Regions from separate parts of the Streptacidiphilus jeojiensis genome, predicted to be linked through region 1. Evidence: riboswitches for the same ligand, from Rfam matches in the RefSeq annotation. Region 1 holds a riboswitch; each other region holds the start of a gene.
The links. Region 1 has a riboswitch for ZMP and ZTP ahead of ABUW04_RS08330 (serine hydroxymethyltransferase). Riboswitches for the same ligand answer to the same signal wherever they lie in the genome.

Region 1 (5,346 bases):
CCGACAGGGGCGCGGGGAACTGCGCGAACAGCGACCCGCTACGGACGGAGGGCCGACAGCCCCGGGGCCGGATACGCCCGCATCAGCTCAGCGACCTCGGCCCGCACCTTGGTGACGACCTCCCCGTCCCCCGTCACCACCCGATCGATCCACTCCGCCACCTGCGGCATCGCGTCCGCCCCGATCCCCCGCGAGGTCAGCGACGGAGTCCCGATGCGGATGCCGGACGGGTCGAACGGCTTCCTGGTGTCATAGGGCACGCTGTTGTAGTTGACCACGATCCCGGCCCGGTCCAGCGCCTTGGCCGCCACCTTGCCGGGCACCCCCTTGCTGCTCAGGTCGATCAGCAGCAGATGGTTGTCGGTCCCGCCGGAGACCAGGTCGAACCCCCTCGCGGCGAGCTCCTCCCCCAGCGCACGCGCATTGCTGACGACCTGTCGGGCGTACCCGCGGAACTCCTCGCCGGAGGCCTCCCGCAGGGCGACCGCGATGGCCGCGGTGGTCTGGTTGTGCGGCCCGCCCTGCAGCCCGGGGAAGACCGCCCGGTCCAGCGCCCGGGCGTGCTCCTCGGTGGACATCAGCATCGCGCCCCGGGGCCCGCGCAGCGTCTTGTGGGTGGTGGTGGAGATGACGTCCGCGTACCCGACCGGCGACGGGTGGGCACCGCCCGCGACCAGCCCGGCGATGTGCGCGATGTCCGCGACCAGCACCGCGCCGACCTCGCGGGCGATCTCCGCGAACGCGGGGAAGTCGATGGTGCGCGGCACCGCCGTGCCCCCGCAGAAGATCACCTTGGGCCGCTCCTTGAGCGCCAGCTCCCGCACCTGGTCCAGGTCGGTCCGCCCGCGCGTCTCAGAGTCGCCGTCCCGGCGGACCCCGTACTGCACGCCGCGGAACCAGGAGCCGGTGGCGGAGACGCCCCAGCCGTGGGTGAGGTGGCCGCCCATCGGCAGCGCCATGCCCAGCACGGTGTCGCCGGGCTTGAGGAAGGCCAGGTAGACGGCGAGGTTGGCGGGCGAGCCGGAGTAGGGCTGGACATTGGCGTGCTCCACGCCGAACAGCGCCTTGGCCCGCTCGATCGCCAGCGTCTCGACCTGGTCGATGTTCTGCTGGCCCTCGTAGTAGCGCTTGCCGGGGTAGCCCTCGGAGTACTTGTTCTGCAGCACCGTGCCGGAGGCTTCCAGCACCGCGGCGGAGACGTAGTTCTCACTGGGGATCAGTCGCAGCGTGTCGGCCTGCAGCCGCTCCTCGGCGGCGACCAGGGCGGCGATCTCGGGGTCCGTGCTCTGCAACGCGCTCATGCGGCGTCCTCCGGGTCGTCCATCGAATGGTGACCCGGGTGCCCAGGCGTACGGCACTCCGGCGGCGGTGCTCCGTCGCTCCCTCGTGGTTGCTTCCACGTGCGCCAGTCGCGACAGCCCCCACCCTAACGGGTGGGGGCTGTCGGTTGCGAAGGGGATGTGACTAGATCAGGCCGAGGCCCGCGACCGCGTCCCGCTCCTCGATGAGCTCGGCGACCGACGCGTCGATCCGGGCCCGCGAGAAGTCGTTGATGTCCAGGCCCTGGACGATCTCGAACCTGCCGTCCTTCGCGGTGACCGGGAAGGAGGAGATGATGCCCTCGGGCACGCCGTAGGAGCCGTCGGAGACCACACCGGCCGAGGTCCAGTCGCCCTCGGCGGTGCCGTTGGTCCAGGTGAAGACGTGGTCGATGGCGGCGTTGGCGGCCGAGGCGGCCGAGGAGGCGCCGCGGGCGTCGATGATGGCGGCGCCGCGCTTGGCCACGGTCGGGATGAAGAAGTCCGACAGCCAGGCGTCGTCCGAGATGGCCTTGGCCGCGTTCTCGCCGTTGACCTCGGCGTGGAAGACGTCGGGGTACTGGGTGGCGGAGTGGTTGCCCCAGATCGTCAGCTTCTTGATCTCGGAGACCGAGACGCCGAGCTTCTTGGAGAGCTGGGCCACCGCGCGGTTGTGGTCCAGGCGGGTCATCGCGGTGAAGCGGTCCGCCGGTACGTCCGGGGCGTTGCGCTGGGCGATCAGCGCGTTGGTGTTGGCCGGGTTGCCGACGACCAGGACCCGGATGTCGTCCGCGGCGTTGTCGTTGATGGCCTTGCCCTGCGGGCCGAAGATGCCGCCGTTGGCGGAGAGCAGGTCACCGCGCTCCATGCCGGCGGTGCGCGGGCGGGCGCCCACCAGCAGACCGACGTTGGCGCCCTCGAAGCCCTTGTTCGGGTCGTCGAAGATGTCGATGCCGGCCAGCAGCGGGAAGGCGCAGTCGTCGAGCTCCATCGCGGTGCCCTCGGCGGCCTTGACGCCCTGCGGGATCTCCAGCAGACGCAGCTTCACCGGCACGTCGGGGCCGAGGAGGTGGCCGGAGGCGATGCGGAACAGCAGCGCGTAGCCGATCTGTCCGGCTGCGCCGGTGACGGTGACGTTGACGGGAGTGCTGGTCATGGTTGACGTCTCCTGCTGGTGCCTTTGGGTGGTCAGGAGCTTCTTTCGAACGTCGGAGCACCTGATCGGTCTCTTGACTTCAAGAGACCGCTGACAGGCTATCCCAGGAGGGGGGTTCCTGGTGACGCCCCGGCGGACCTCCCGGGGCGTCCTTCGTCACGTTTGCCACACGCTTATGCCGGATCGGCATAAGTCCAGTTCAAGCCAGCATTTCAGACTGGGTTTCGCAACCCTGATTCCATTGGCGAAGTCAGCTGGTCGAGGTCAGATCCAAGCAAGGCCGTGGGCCGCGCACAGTTCGCGGACTCCGCCGGGCGTGTCATGGCCGGATTGCACTGGTCCCTGCACGACCAGGACGATCCCGCCCTCGCCGAACCAGGCGCCCGGCCGAGCCGCTCTCCCCTTACCAGACACCGAGGGATCGGGGTTGACTTCCGACATTTCCGCTGAATCCGGTGCGATGTTGTGCCAAGCTTATTGTCCTGATTGATGGTGAAGTATTGAGGGGGGCGCCTTATGTTCATCGCTGAGAGCAATGCGTTACCAGGCTGGCGCGGCGGCGACGGAAACGCCGCCTATCTCGACAAGACCCTGCGGTTCCAGCCGATCGAGATGCACCTCAACGAGAGTGTCAGTAGCAAGTTCCTGAAGCTTCTGCTGCTCCGGAGCTTCCTGGTGTCATTCCTCCTGTACCTGGCGGGTTTCCTGTTCGGAGTGGTACTGCTCCTCATCGGGGGCTCGGCCGTCGGCTTCGGCTGGCTGGTCTTCTGCGGCCTCGTCTCGACGGTCGTCTTCTGGGTTGTCCTGCTCTTCTCCCGCTTGCCCGAGGACATCGCCGAGTGGCGAGTGCTGCTGGCCGAGCGGTACGGCCGCCGCGACCAGGCGTACCTCGGCATCCGCCAGGTGCTGAGCACACGCGGTTTTCCGGTGGGGGTCGAGGAGAAGGACGGCCGGCTGATCCTCAGGGAGAGCAGCTACGTCGTCTACATCTCGGTCTTCACCTACGGCAGCAGCCTGTACCTCGGCTGGATGATGTGGCGATCGCGTCGGGGCTACCAGCTCATCGGCCAGTACATCCGCGACATGGTGCAGGGTCTGCAGGGCCGTAACACGATCGAGTTGCAGATCCTGCGGAGCGAGCGCGTCCGTGCCCTGCGGGAGGCCGCGCACATCGCCTGCAGGGAGGGACTGGCCGTGGCACTCTCCGACAGCGACGGAGGCTGGCCCGATCCGCAGGTGGAGCCGCAGCCCTCGTACGGCGGTGGGATTCCGGGACCCACCCCGGCACCGTACGAGGCGTACGGGCCGTACGGCTCGGTGGGGGCCCCGCCGATCCCCGTCACGCCGCCGACACCACCGTACGGAGCTCAGGACGGGCAGGGCGGGCTGCGTTGATCACCGCCCAGGACGGATTCGTCGATCTGTCGTGGGCGGGGGCGGCGTGGTGCGTCACCGGGGTCCGGCTGGAGCCGGACCCCACCATCGCCCGCAACGCCTCGGCCCTCGGTCTGCCGGAGGAGGAGCGCCGCCGTCGAGCCGTCGCGCGAGAGCGCGCCTGGCTCACCGACGCGTGGGCCCCGGACGGCCGCTGCTGGGAACTGCGCTACCGTCCCAGTGGGCGGCACGACGGCCGCCTTGACTGCGCTCTGCTGGCCCGCGCCCACGGACCCACGCCGGAGGCCGCCCGCACCGCGGCGTACCGGTTGCGCGAGCACCTCGACCGCCTGCCTTCATCGGTCCGCGCCATCCCGCTCGACACGCCCCGGCTCACCTCCTGCCTGCGGCCCTTCGAGCCGGCCGAGTCGGCCCGGCCGACCGAGATCCGTCCCCGGGTGCACTGGAGCAGGCTCGCCCGCGCGGATGCGGCCTTCCCGTACGGCCTGTACGTGGATGCGCTGGCCGCCGAGCCCATCTCCTGGGAGCCGTTGTGGACCGAACTCACCCGGATCAACGGGATGTTCACTCTCGGGATCCGCCTCGAACCGATGCCTTGGCGCCATCAGGACGCGGCGATGCTGGACCGGCTGATCACCGAGTACTCGGCGCTGGAGCGGCCCGGCCGGTTCAACCCCGCCATCGGCCGACAGGAGGCGGCCCTGCCGTTCGCCCAGCAGGCCGTCGCCCGCTACTCCCGGCTCCGACATGTGGCGTCGACCGAATGCGCGTACCGCCTCCGCGCCACCCTGGCCTGTGCGGACCAGGCCACCGATCAGTCCGCTGCCCAGGCCGCGTACCTGCTGGCCGCGGCGTTCGGCGGACCCGGCCAGGAGGGGTCGCGTGCGGTCGTGCGGCCCGTTCAGGACCTGGAGGAACGCCGGGCCGCCTGGTATGCGTTCACCCATCTGCACGACGAGTGGCTGCCCCGAACCCGCCAGCAGGAATTCCCCTACGCTTTCGGTGAGTTCGAGCGGATGCTGGCGGACCGGGTCGGCGTGCCCGAAGCCTCGGCCGTCTTCCGGCTGCCCACTGGGACCAGTGGGCACCTGCCGCTGTTCACCGTCAGCGCGCCCGCCGGAGCCACTACGGCACCCGCCACCGTGCCGCCCGGTATCGCCTCCGAATACGGACTGCCACAGCCGCCCCCGGGATTCACCGACGGAAGGACCCCATGACCCACGTCACTCTCACCTTCGACGGACCGAAGGAAGAAGCCGGCGAACTGCACCGGTCCCTCGCCGCCTGGCTGGGCATGGACGGACGGCTGGGGCGTGCCATCCGACTGGTCGAGGAGCCACCGCCGCCCGGCGCACTCGGCGGTCTTGCCGCCGCGGTCGAACTGGTCACCGCGAGCGCTCCCGTGCTCAGCGCCGCCGTCGGCGCAATCGGCTACTGGCTCGGCCAGCGCATGACCGGCAGCCCGATCAGCTTCACCGTCACCCGCGCGGACGGCAG
Region 2 (5,346 bases), on a different contig from region 1:
CAGGGCTTGGAGGACCCCGGCCACCACGTCACGGCATTCATGACCGGGTTGGGGCGCTCGCGCCTGGAGGTACTGGCTCGCACCCCGCTCATGGCCTTCATGCTGTGCCAGCTCTACACGGCCGACCCCGCCCGTCCCATGCCCGACGGCCGAACCGGGGCCTACCAGTCATTCGCCGAACTGATCTACGAGCAGAACACCCACAAGAACATCAAGAACACCCACGACGAGGCCATCCGCCGTCTAAAGGACCGTCACCAGATCTCCAAGGACAACCAGGCTGCCGAACAGGCCGCCCTGCAGGTACGTGATCATCTGCCCGAACTGATCGATCATCTCGCCTACGAAAGGATCAACGCCGGTACTGCGCACGCCATCGAGATACTGGCCTCACACCTGCACGCCAGCCGCCCGCCAAAGGTCAATGCGCACCTCTGGGAATCATTCCTGAGCGATCTTCTGCGGCCCACTGGCATTGTGGCCCAGCACGCGGACGACTTCGACTTCCTGCACCAGACCCTCCTCGAATTCCACGCCGCCCGCCATGCCACCCGCGACGAGCAGTCCCGCGCCCAGCTCCTGCAGGAACTGATCGCCTCCGCCGGCATTCCGACTGGTCGTCGCCGGAAAGCGCCCGACCTGGACGACTCCTACCTCGGCTTCCTCCTCGACGGGCTCCTGGCCCCCCAAGATCGCATCGCAACCGAGACCATCCGCTATGTGGAGGAACTCACCGCAGCCGGAGGAGAAAGAGCCTGCAGATTCCTCACCACACAGGTGAACCTGAGGACCAGCCTCCCTGCCCACCTCGCAGCTGCCCACCTCGCGCGCGATGCCGCCGACACCACCCTGAACGACTACTTCCGCGTGAGGGCCGCGGAGGCACTGGCCCAGGTGGACAGGAAAGCCGGTGCGGCCCACCTGGCCCGCCTCCCCGGTGACACCACTCTGTACCACGATGCCCGGGTGCAAGCTGCGGAGGCACTGGCCCAGGTGGACAGGGAAGCGGGTGCGGCCCACCTGGCCCGCCTCGCCGACGACACCACTCTGTACCACGGCTACCGGGTGCAGGCGGCGGAGGCACTAGCCCGGGTGGACAGGGAAGCGGGTGCGGCCCAGCTGGCCCGAGTGAACAGGGAGGCCAGCGCAGCCCAGTTGAATCGCCTTGCCGGCGGCACCACCGTCTACCACGATTTCCGGGTGCAGGCGGCGGAGGCACTGGCCCGGGTGGACAGCGAAGCCGGTGCGGCCCAGCTGATTCGCCTTGCCGACGACACCGCCCTGTACCACGGCTACCGACTGAGGGCGGCGGAGGCACTGGCCCGGGTGGACAAGGAAGCCGGCGCGGCCCACCTGGCCCGCCTCGCCTCCGACATCACCCTGGACAGCGGCGACCGCGCCTGGGCGGCCGAGACACTGATCCGGGTCGACAAGGAAGCCAGTCTGGTCCTGTTGGGTCGCCTTGCCGACGACACCACCCTGGACACCGGTGACCGCGCGTGGGCGGCCAAGACACTGAACCAGGTGGACAAGTCAGGTCGAAGTCCTTGGCGATCTGACCGACCGAGCGGTCACCCCGGCGGCACAGCTCGACGATCTCGGCCTTGAACTCTGGCGCGAATGAGCGGCGAGGGCGCGGCTTCATCTTCCCCATGCACTCCACGATGGACATCTTCTCTCCGGGACCGAAGCCCCTGATCCCAGGTGTCCGTCAAACCGAATCAAGCCCACAGGTAGCCGATGACACTCCCGAGGGGCGGCTCGTGAACCTCAGCGCTCAGCCGTGCTTCGAAGATCGACACACGATCGTACGGATAGTCTCCCCGTCACCGCACCGGCCTGGGCACGAAAGCCGGTCGGTATACCCAGTTCGCGGTCCTACCGGCGAGGGCCTCGTTCGGGGTCGCGCTGGTCGCTGTTACCGAAGGGCGGATTCGCATGATCGTCGCAACGTTGCTGGTCTCATGCTGTCAGAGCGGCGGCGAACGCATGGACGGGAGTTCGCCATCCCAGGGTTTTTCGGGGTCGGCTGTTGAGCCGTTCCTCGATCGCGCGTAGCTCTTCGGCGGTGTGCACGGACAGGTCTGTGCCCTTCGGCAGGTACTGCCGCAGCAGTCCGTTCGTGTTCTCGTTCGTGCCGCGCTGCCAGGGGCTGGCCGGATAGGCGAAGAACACGCCGTCTCGGAACAGGGGCGCCAGTTCGTAGTGACGGGACATCTCGCTGCCCGGGTCCCACGTCAGCGTCATCCTTGCGCTGGCCGGGAAGGGGGCCATCGCGGCCGTGATGGCGTCGCAGACTCTGGCGAAATCGTGGCCGTCGGGCAGTGGAATCAGCCGCAGCAGACGGGTGCGGCGGTCGACCCGGGTGGCGACGGCGGACCTGTTGCCGCGGCCGACGACGAGGTCGCCTTCCCAGTCGCCGACGCGCTCGCGCAGCTCGACCACTACGGGGCGATCGTGGATGAGCCTGGCTGGCGTCTGGAACCGCTGTGCCCGTGCGCCGCCGCTGCGACGGCGCTTGCGCAGGGCCCGTCCGGTCCGCAGCTTCTTGGTGAGTGTTCTGCTCAGAGCGTCCTTGGCACCCTGGTAGAGGGCCCGGTAGATGGTCTCGTGGCACAGGTGTCGGTCGGGCTGGTCCGGCCACAGGATGCGCAGGTGGGCGGCGATCTGTTCCGGGCTCCATTCGAGATCGAGCCTGGCCTGGACCTCGGCGCGCAGTTCGGTGTCGGTCTGCAGCTTCGGCCGGCTCGGGCGGCAGGCTCGCTCGCGGGAGCGGTGGTGGGCCATGTCGGCGTCGTAGACGCCCTTGTCGTGTTCGAGCATGTTGCGGCGCAGTTCGCGGCTCACCGTCGAGGTCGACCGGCCGATCCGGGACGCGATCTCCGTCATGGTCAGACCGCGTTCGCGCAGCGTCGCGATGCGCTTGCGCTCCAGCAGCGACAGGTAGCGGCCCGAGTGCTCGGTCTCCGGCATCCGCTCGGGTGGCAGACCTCCGTTCTCCGCCCGCCACCGGTAGCCGGTCTTCCTGCCGATTCCGACCAGCTTGCACGCCTCGACCGTGCCCACCCCCGACTGCAGCAGGCGCCAGTACTCGGCCTCCAGATCAAGTCGACGCTTGCGACCTCGTATGCCCATCAACACACCCATCATGATCACGGATGTTGCGACAAGCTTTAGAACCCAGGAATCACCTGGGGGTTAGTTTTGCGGAAGCAACGACACACCTACTTCCACGGCTGCTACTCGATCGGCGACGACACCCTCTGGGGCGTCAACCGACGCCGCAAGGGAGCCGCGAACAGCCTCGCCGCCCTCCGCTCGATCCGGGCCGCCCGCCCCGACGGCGCCCCGGTCTACGTGATCCTGGACAACCTCTCCGCCCACAACGGCAAGAAGATCCGCCGCTGGGCCCGAAACAACAACGTCCACCTGTGCTTCACACCGACCAACGCCTCCTGGGCCAACCCGATCGAAGCGCACTTTGGCCCTCTACGGCAGTTCACCCTCGCGAACTCCAGCCACCCGAACCATACGGTCCAGACCCGCGAGCTGCACGCCTACCTGCGTTGGCGCAACGCCAACGCCCGCCATCCCGACGTCCTGGCCGCCCAACGTAAGGAGCGCCCCGCATCCGTAGTGAGAAGGGCGTGCGGTGGGGCGGACGCCCGCTGGCGCTGGCGGCATGACCGGCGCAACGATGTGCGCGCTCCTGCGGGTAGCATCGTGTCCGGTCGCAACTGGCGAAGGTGGAGATCCACCGGGGAGCGGCCGATTTCCCGCGTGAGCGTCGACCGCCTGGGCGCCTGCGTCAGTGATGTCCCGCTGACACAGGAGGCTATGACGTGGATCTGCGCTATGGGATCAACCCGCAGCAGGAGGCGGCGACTACCGTGCCGGTGCAGCTCGGCCGATGGCCGGTCCGGGTGCTGCAGGGCAGCCCGTCCTACATCAACATGCTGGACGCACTCAACAGTTGGCAGCTGGCGCTGGAGGCGAGCCGGGTCCTGAACCGGCCGGCTGCTGCCTCCTTCAAGCACGTCTCGCCCGCCGGTGCGGCCGTGGCCGGCCCCGTCGATGACGTCACCGCCGAGCTCTACAGCATCGACCGCGACAGCGTCGGCGCGATCACCAGCGCATATCTGCGTGCTCGCGACGCCGATCCGAAGTCCTCCTACGGCGACTTCGCCGCGGTGTCGCACCCGGTCGACACCGAGCTCGCCGAACTGCTGTCCCGCGTGGTCTGCGACGGCGTCATCGCCCCCGGCTACGCTCCCGGCACCGTCACAACGCTCAGCAAGAAGAAGAACGGCCGCTTCCTGGTCATGGAAGCGGACCAAGCGTTCGCGCCCCCGCAGTACGAGACACGGGAGGTGTTCGGCCTGCGGCTGTCCCAGCGGCGCGACGAGGTGACGCTGTCCACCGCTCTGCTGGACAACGTCGTATGCGGCACGCTGCCGACCACGGCAGCCGAGGATCTCCTGCTGGGCCTGGCGGTCCTGCGCTACACGCAGTCCAACTCCGTGTGCTACCTGCGTGGTGGGGTGACTCTGGGGATCGGTGCCGGCCAGCAGTCTCGCGTGGACTGCACCCGCTTGGCCGGCGCGAAGACCGATACCTGGTGGCTGCGACGCCACCCGGCTGTCCGTGCACTCGCCTTCCAGCCGGACACCCGGCGCCAGGACCGAATCAACTGGCAGATCCGCTTCATCGAGGGCGACCTCACCCCGGACGAGAGCACACGCCTGTCGACAGCCCTGTCCGCACCCGCACCCGAGCTGACGGACGAGCAGCGCACGCAGTGGCTCGGGAGCCTGGCAGAGGTGGCATTCGTCTCGGACGGCGCGTTGCCGTTCCGCGACAACGTCGACCACGCCCACCAGCACGGCGTCGCCTACATCGCCGAACCGGGCGGATCAATCCGGTCCACGGAAGTCGAGGACGCCTGCCGCGAGCATCAGATCACCCTCACCCGCACCGGACTCAGGCTCTTCCACCACTGAGGACCAAGATCGAGCTCCCCACCCCACGCGGTGGGGAGCTCAAGACCATCCGCCTGGAAGCCCACAAGTCGGGTGTGTCGGCAACCCGGTGAACCATCCCGGTCAGAGCACTAGTCACCACCGCACTCCTGTCCCAGTACCGATCCACAGCGGAACCGGTGGAATCCACCGCCTGGATTCTGGTGCGCACCGTCGAGTCCGTGACTGTCGGCTACGTCCTGGCCCCCCGACCGTCGGCCGCGACACGATCACCAACGAACTCACCCGACTCATCGTGCGCCACCTCACTGAGTTCCTATCCGAGAATGATCGTTCAGCTGGGTAGACGATGGCGTCTGGCTGCGGA
Region 3 (5,346 bases), on a different contig from region 1:
GGCCTGGCCCTGAACCGGGTGCCGGTCCGTCCGGAACACATCACCGGGACCTGAGGGTCCGTCATGAACCTCCCCGGGGCGGCCGTCCTGTCTTCCCACAGATCCGCCCCGGGGTTGCACCACCGCAGTAGCCGCAGTATCCGCACCACCGCAGTACCGAGCCGCAGTACCGAGGTACAGGCATGAACCACCAGGCGCACGACCGGATCAGCACCACCGCCCGTACACCGCTCTCGCCGGAGCCGTACGGACGGACAGCACCACCTGCGAGCCGCACCGTCCCCTGTTCCCCTACCAGACGGGCCATCAGGCCGGCCGCGAGCCCCACCCCAACCCCCTATGAACCTTGGGAGTGGAACCCGTGACCCAGATCCCCACGGAATCCAGAGTTACCGCCGAGACCGACGCGGACGCCACCTCGTCCCCGTCCCCGTCGTCGGCCCATCCCGCGCCGAAGAACGCGCTGGACGCCTATTTCAAGATCAGCGCCCGTGGCTCGTCCATCGGCAACGAGATCCGCGGCGGCCTCACCACCTTCATGGCGATGGCCTACATCCTGCTGTTGAACCCGATCATCCTCTCGGTCGCGGACGTCAACGGCGCCCATCTGAACCACGCTCAGGTCACCACCGCCACCGCCCTGGCGGCGGCGGTCACCACCATCCTGCTCGGCGTGGTCGGCAACGCCCCGCTCGCCGCGGCGGCCGGGCTCAGCGTCTCCAACACCCTCGCCGCCGTGATGGCCCCGCACGTCACCTGGCCGCAGGCGATGGGCCTCTGCGTGATCTACGGCGCGCTGATCGTGATCATGGTCGTCTCCGGACTCCGAGAGATGATCATGAACGGCATCCCGCTGGCGATCAAGCACGCGATCACCATCGGCATCGGGCTGTTCATCGCACTGATCGGCCTGGTCAACGCCGGATTCGTGACCCGCGTCCCGGACGCGGCGCACTCCGACACCCCGGTCCAGCTCGGCTCCATCGGCAACCTGACCGGCTGGCCGGTGCTGATCTTCGCGATCACGCTGCTGTCGATCTTCGTGCTCCAGGTCCGCAAGGTCCGCGGCGCGATCCTGATCGGCATCGCCATCGGCACCGTGCTCTCGCTGATCCTGCAGGCGGCGCTGAACCTGCCGGCCAGCACCTGGGGCCTGTCCGTGCCCAAGTGGCCCGGCAACCCGGTCTCCGCCCCGAACTTCGGGCTCTTCGGCCACATCGACCTGTTCGGCGCCTTCGGCTCGCACGGCATGGGCGCGCTGAGCGCGGGCTTCGCGGTCTTCACCCTGGTCCTGGCCGGCTTCTTCGACGCGATGGCCACCATCATCGGCATCGGCACCGAGGCCGGGCTGGCCGACAAGCAGGGCCGGATGCCCGGACTGTCCAAGGCCCTGCTGGTGGACGGCGCCGGCGGCGCGATCGGCGGCCTGGCCGGCGCCTCGGGCCAGACGGTGTTCATCGAGTCCGCCACCGGCGTCGGCGACGGCGCCAGGACCGGCTTCGCCAGCGTGGTCACCGGCGCGGTCTTCGCCTTCATGCTCTTCTTCACCCCGCTGGCGGGCATGGTCCCGGGCCAGGTCGCCGCGGCCGCCCTGGTCGTGATCGGCTCGATGATGCTCACCCAGGCCCGCCACATCGACTGGGGCGACCGGGAGGTGGCCATCCCGGCCTTCCTCACCATCGCGCTGATGCCGTTCACCTACTCGATCACCGCGGGTGTCGGCGCCGGTGTCATCTCCTACGTGGTCATCAAGGCCGGCGCGGGCAAGTGGCGCGAGCCCGGCGTACTGATGTGGTCGCTCTCGCTGGTGTTCGTCGTCTTCTTCGCCCTGCACCCGCTGAAGGCCTGGCTCGGCATCCACTAGCCGGCCCTCCTCCCCCCATCCCCCTCCACGTTCCGAAGGAGCCACCCATGCAGGACATCGCCGAGCAGCTCGACGCCTGGCATGCAGCGGGTCGCTCCTTCGCCGTGGCCACCGTGGTGTCCGTCTCCGGGAGCGCCCCGCGCGATCCCGGGGCGGCGCTGGCCGTGGACAGCGACGGCGAGGCCGTCGGCAGCGTGTCGGGGGGATGCGTGGAGGGGGCGGTCTACGAGCTGTGCCAGTCCGCGCTCGCGTCCGGGAAGCCGGAGCTGCACCGCTTCGGCTTCTCGGACGAGGACGCCTTCGCCGTCGGTCTGACCTGCGGCGGCATCATCGACGTCTTCGTCCAGCCGGTCGTCCCCGGCGCCTCGGAGGGGCTGGACGCCGCCCTCGCCCACATCCACTCGGGCACCCCGGTGGCCCTGGTCCGCGCCGTCGCCGGACCGGCCGCCCTGCTCGGCTCCGCCCTGGCCGTCACCGGCGACACCCACCACGGCACCCTCGGCCGGTACCCGGCGCTGGAACGGGCCGCCGCCACCCACGGCCGGGCCATGCTGGACGCCGGGCGCACCGGGCAGTTCACCCTGGCCCTGGACGGCCGGCCGTGCACCCCCGACGCCACCTCGGCGGAGACCGATGCCGACTCCGAACGGACCGTCACCTTCTTCGTCGAGTCGCACGTCCCCGCCCCCCGGATGATCGTCTTCGGGGCCATCGACTTCGCCGCGGCGGTCGCCCGCATCGGCGGCTTCCTCGGTTACCACGTCACCGTCTGCGACGCCCGGCCGGTCTTCGCCACCGAGCGCCGCTTCCCCAGCGCCGACGCCGTCGTCGTCGACTGGCCGCACCGCTACCTGGACGCCGAGGTCGCCGCCGGACGGGTGGACGGCCGCACCGCGCTGTGCGTGCTGACGCACGACGCCAAGTTCGACATCCCGCTGCTGGAGCGGGCGCTGCGGCTGCCGCTGGGCTTCGTCGGCGCGATGGGGTCGCGCCGCACCCACCTGGAGCGGCTGGACCGGCTGCGCGAGGCCGGCCTGACCGAGGTCGAGCTGAACCGGCTGCGCTCCCCCATCGGGCTGGACCTCGGCGCCCGCACCCCGGAGGAGACGGCGGTCGCCGTCGCCGCCGAGATCGTCGCCCACCGCCGCGGCGGCACCTGCCTGCCGCTCAGCAGCCACAGCGGCCCGATCCACCACGACCACCCGCTGCGGGTCAGCGACCTGCCGCGCCGGATCGCGTGAGGCCCCCGGGCCCGCGAGGCGGATGACCTATGCTTCCCGGGCGGGCCGTAACTGGCGCTTGGGTGGACCACCACCGGGGAGCGACCCGCCTTCGGAGCGAAGCCGCGCGCCTGGGCACACCCTTCCAGCACCGGGATCCGCCCATGTCCGCCCAGCTCATGTCCGGTACCGCCCTCGCCCGGCAGATCGTCGAACGCTGCGCCCGGCGGGCGCAGTCCCTGTTCGAGGAGCACGGCGTCCGGCCCGCCCTCGCCACCGTCCTGGTCGGCGACGACCCGGCCTCGGTCACCTACGTCACCATGAAGCGCAACCGCTCCGCCAAGGCGGGGATCGACTCCCGCCTGGTCCGGCTGCCCGCCGAGACCACGACGGCGGAGCTGGTCGCCGCGGTGCGAGCGCTCTCCGACGACCCCGGCGTGCACGGCATCCTGCTGCAGCACCCGGTCCCCGCGCACATCGACGAGCGGGCCGCCTTCGAGGCCATCGCCCCGGCCAAGGACGTCGACGGCGTCACCATGCACTCCTTCGCCGCCATGGCCTTCGGCGAGCCCGGCTTCGCCTCCTGCACCCCGGGCGGCATCATCCGTCTCCTCGACGCCCACGGCGTGGAACTGAGCGGCCGTCAGGCCGTCGTGGTGGGCCGCAGCCCGATCCTGGGCAAGCCGATGGGCATGCTGCTGCTGGCCCGCGACGCCACCGTCACCTACTGCCACTCCCGGACCGTCGACCTGGCCTCGCACCTGGCCGCCGCCGACATCGTGGTGGCCGCCGTCGGCAGGCCCGAGTTCATCAAGGGCCGCGACCTCAAGCCCGGCGCCGTCGTCGTCGACGCCGGCTACAACCCCGGCAACGTGGGCGACGTCGACTTCGCCGGCGCGATGGAACGAGCCGCCCTGGTCACCCCGGTCCCCGGCGGAGTCGGCCCGATGACGATCGCGGTGCTGCTGGAACAGACGGTGGACGCGGCGGAGCGCGTTTTGTTCAACTTGTGACGTGTCATGTACTCCCACCTGCCCGAATTTAGGTCACTTTGACTTCACATCTTGAAGGCATATTCTCAGCTGGTTGACCAAAGTCTTCAAGCCACAGCCTTCAAGTCCGGCGAGGATGCCGGACGCCAAGGAGCACCGCAGTGACCAGCACCACCCTGCCCACGTCCGCCAGGCCCCCTCGCAGCGCCGGCGACAGTCTGGGCCACGTCATCTTCATCACCGCCGCCGCTGCCATGGGCGGCTTCCTCTTCGGCTACGACAGCTCCGTCATCAACGGCGCCACCGGTGCGATCCAGAGCAAGTACGGCATCGGCTCCGCCGAGCTGGCCCAGGTCGTCGCCATCGCGCTGATCGGCTGCGCCATCGGCGCCGCCGTGGCCGGGCGGGTCGCGGACCGGATCGGGCGCATCCGCGTCATGCAGATCGCCGCCGTGCTGTTCACCGTCAGCGCCGTCGGCTCGGCGCTCTCCTTCGCCGTGTGGGACCTCGCGCTGTGGCGCGTCATCGGCGGCTTCGGCATCGGCATGGCCTCCGTCATCGGCCCCGCCTACATAGCCGAGGTCGCGCCGCCGGCCTACCGCGGCCGGCTGGCCTCGTTCCAGCAGGCAGCCATCGTCATCGGCATCGCCATCTCCCAGCTCGTCAACTGGGGCCTGCTCAACGCCGCCGGCGGCAACGACCGCGGCCACCTGCTGGGCCTGGAGGCCTGGCAGGTCATGCTCGGCGTGATGGTGGTCCCGGCCGTGGTCTACGGGCTGCTGTCGTTCGCCATCCCCGAGTCCCCGCGCTTCCTGATCTCGGTCGGCAAGACCGACCGCGCCAAGGCCGTCATCGCCGAGGTCGAGGGCGAGAGCCGGGACCTGGACGCCCGGGTCGCCGAGATCCGCGCCGGCATGGAGTCCGAGCACCAGTCCACCTTCAAGGACCTGCTCGGGGCCCGCTTCGGCTTCAAGCCGATCGTCTGGGTCGGCATCGGCCTGGCCGTGTTCCAGCAGCTGGTCGGCATCAACGTCGCCTTCTACTACTCGAACACGCTGTGGCAGTCGGTCGGCATCGACCCGAGCTCGTCCTTCCTCTACTCGTTCACCACCTCGATCGTGAACATCGTCGGTACCGTCGTCGCGATGATCCTGGTCGACCGGATCGGACGCCGGGCGCTCGCCCTGATCGGCTCCTCCGGCATGGCCGTCTCGCTGGCCTTTGAGGCCTGGGCGTTCTCGGCCAAGTCCGGGGAGACGCTGCCGCACGG

Region 2: it holds a riboswitch for ZMP and ZTP, as region 1 does, so the genes downstream of both, ABUW04_RS32950 (phosphoribosylaminoimidazolecarboxamide formyltransferase) here and ABUW04_RS08330 (serine hydroxymethyltransferase) in region 1, are expected to answer to the same signal.
Region 3: it holds a riboswitch for ZMP and ZTP, as region 1 does, so the genes downstream of both, ABUW04_RS33900 (bifunctional 5,10-methylenetetrahydrofolate dehydrogenase/5,10-methenyltetrahydrofolate cyclohydrolase) here and ABUW04_RS08330 (serine hydroxymethyltransferase) in region 1, are expected to answer to the same signal.

What each region holds. Positions count from the first base shown of each region.
Region 1 is NZ_JBEUKS010000002.1:554,550-559,895, reverse strand. It holds gene ABUW04_RS08330 (serine hydroxymethyltransferase) at 39-1,301, opposite strand; ZMP/ZTP riboswitch at 1,335-1,423, opposite strand; gene ABUW04_RS08325 (malate dehydrogenase) at 1,465-2,454, opposite strand; gene ABUW04_RS08320 (hypothetical protein) at 2,971-3,849, shown strand; gene ABUW04_RS08315 (hypothetical protein) at 3,846-5,066, shown strand; gene ABUW04_RS08310 (effector-associated constant component EACC1) at 5,063-5,346, shown strand, end outside.
Region 2 is NZ_JBEUKS010000015.1:76,733-82,078, forward strand. It holds gene ABUW04_RS32935 (NACHT domain-containing protein) at 1-1,608, shown strand, start outside; gene ABUW04_RS32940 (IS30 family transposase) at 1,963-3,150, opposite strand; partial or broken gene ABUW04_RS32945 (transposase) at 3,226-3,686, shown strand; ZMP/ZTP riboswitch at 3,724-3,808, shown strand; gene ABUW04_RS32950 (phosphoribosylaminoimidazolecarboxamide formyltransferase) at 3,843-5,000, shown strand.
Region 3 is NZ_JBEUKS010000016.1:70,436-75,781, forward strand. It holds gene pucD (xanthine dehydrogenase subunit D) at 1-54, shown strand, start outside; gene ABUW04_RS33890 (NCS2 family permease) at 362-1,864, shown strand; gene ABUW04_RS33895 (XdhC family protein) at 1,912-3,105, shown strand; ZMP/ZTP riboswitch at 3,143-3,228, shown strand; gene ABUW04_RS33900 (bifunctional 5,10-methylenetetrahydrofolate dehydrogenase/5,10-methenyltetrahydrofolate cyclohydrolase) at 3,249-4,097, shown strand; gene ABUW04_RS33905 (sugar porter family MFS transporter) at 4,238-5,346, shown strand, end outside.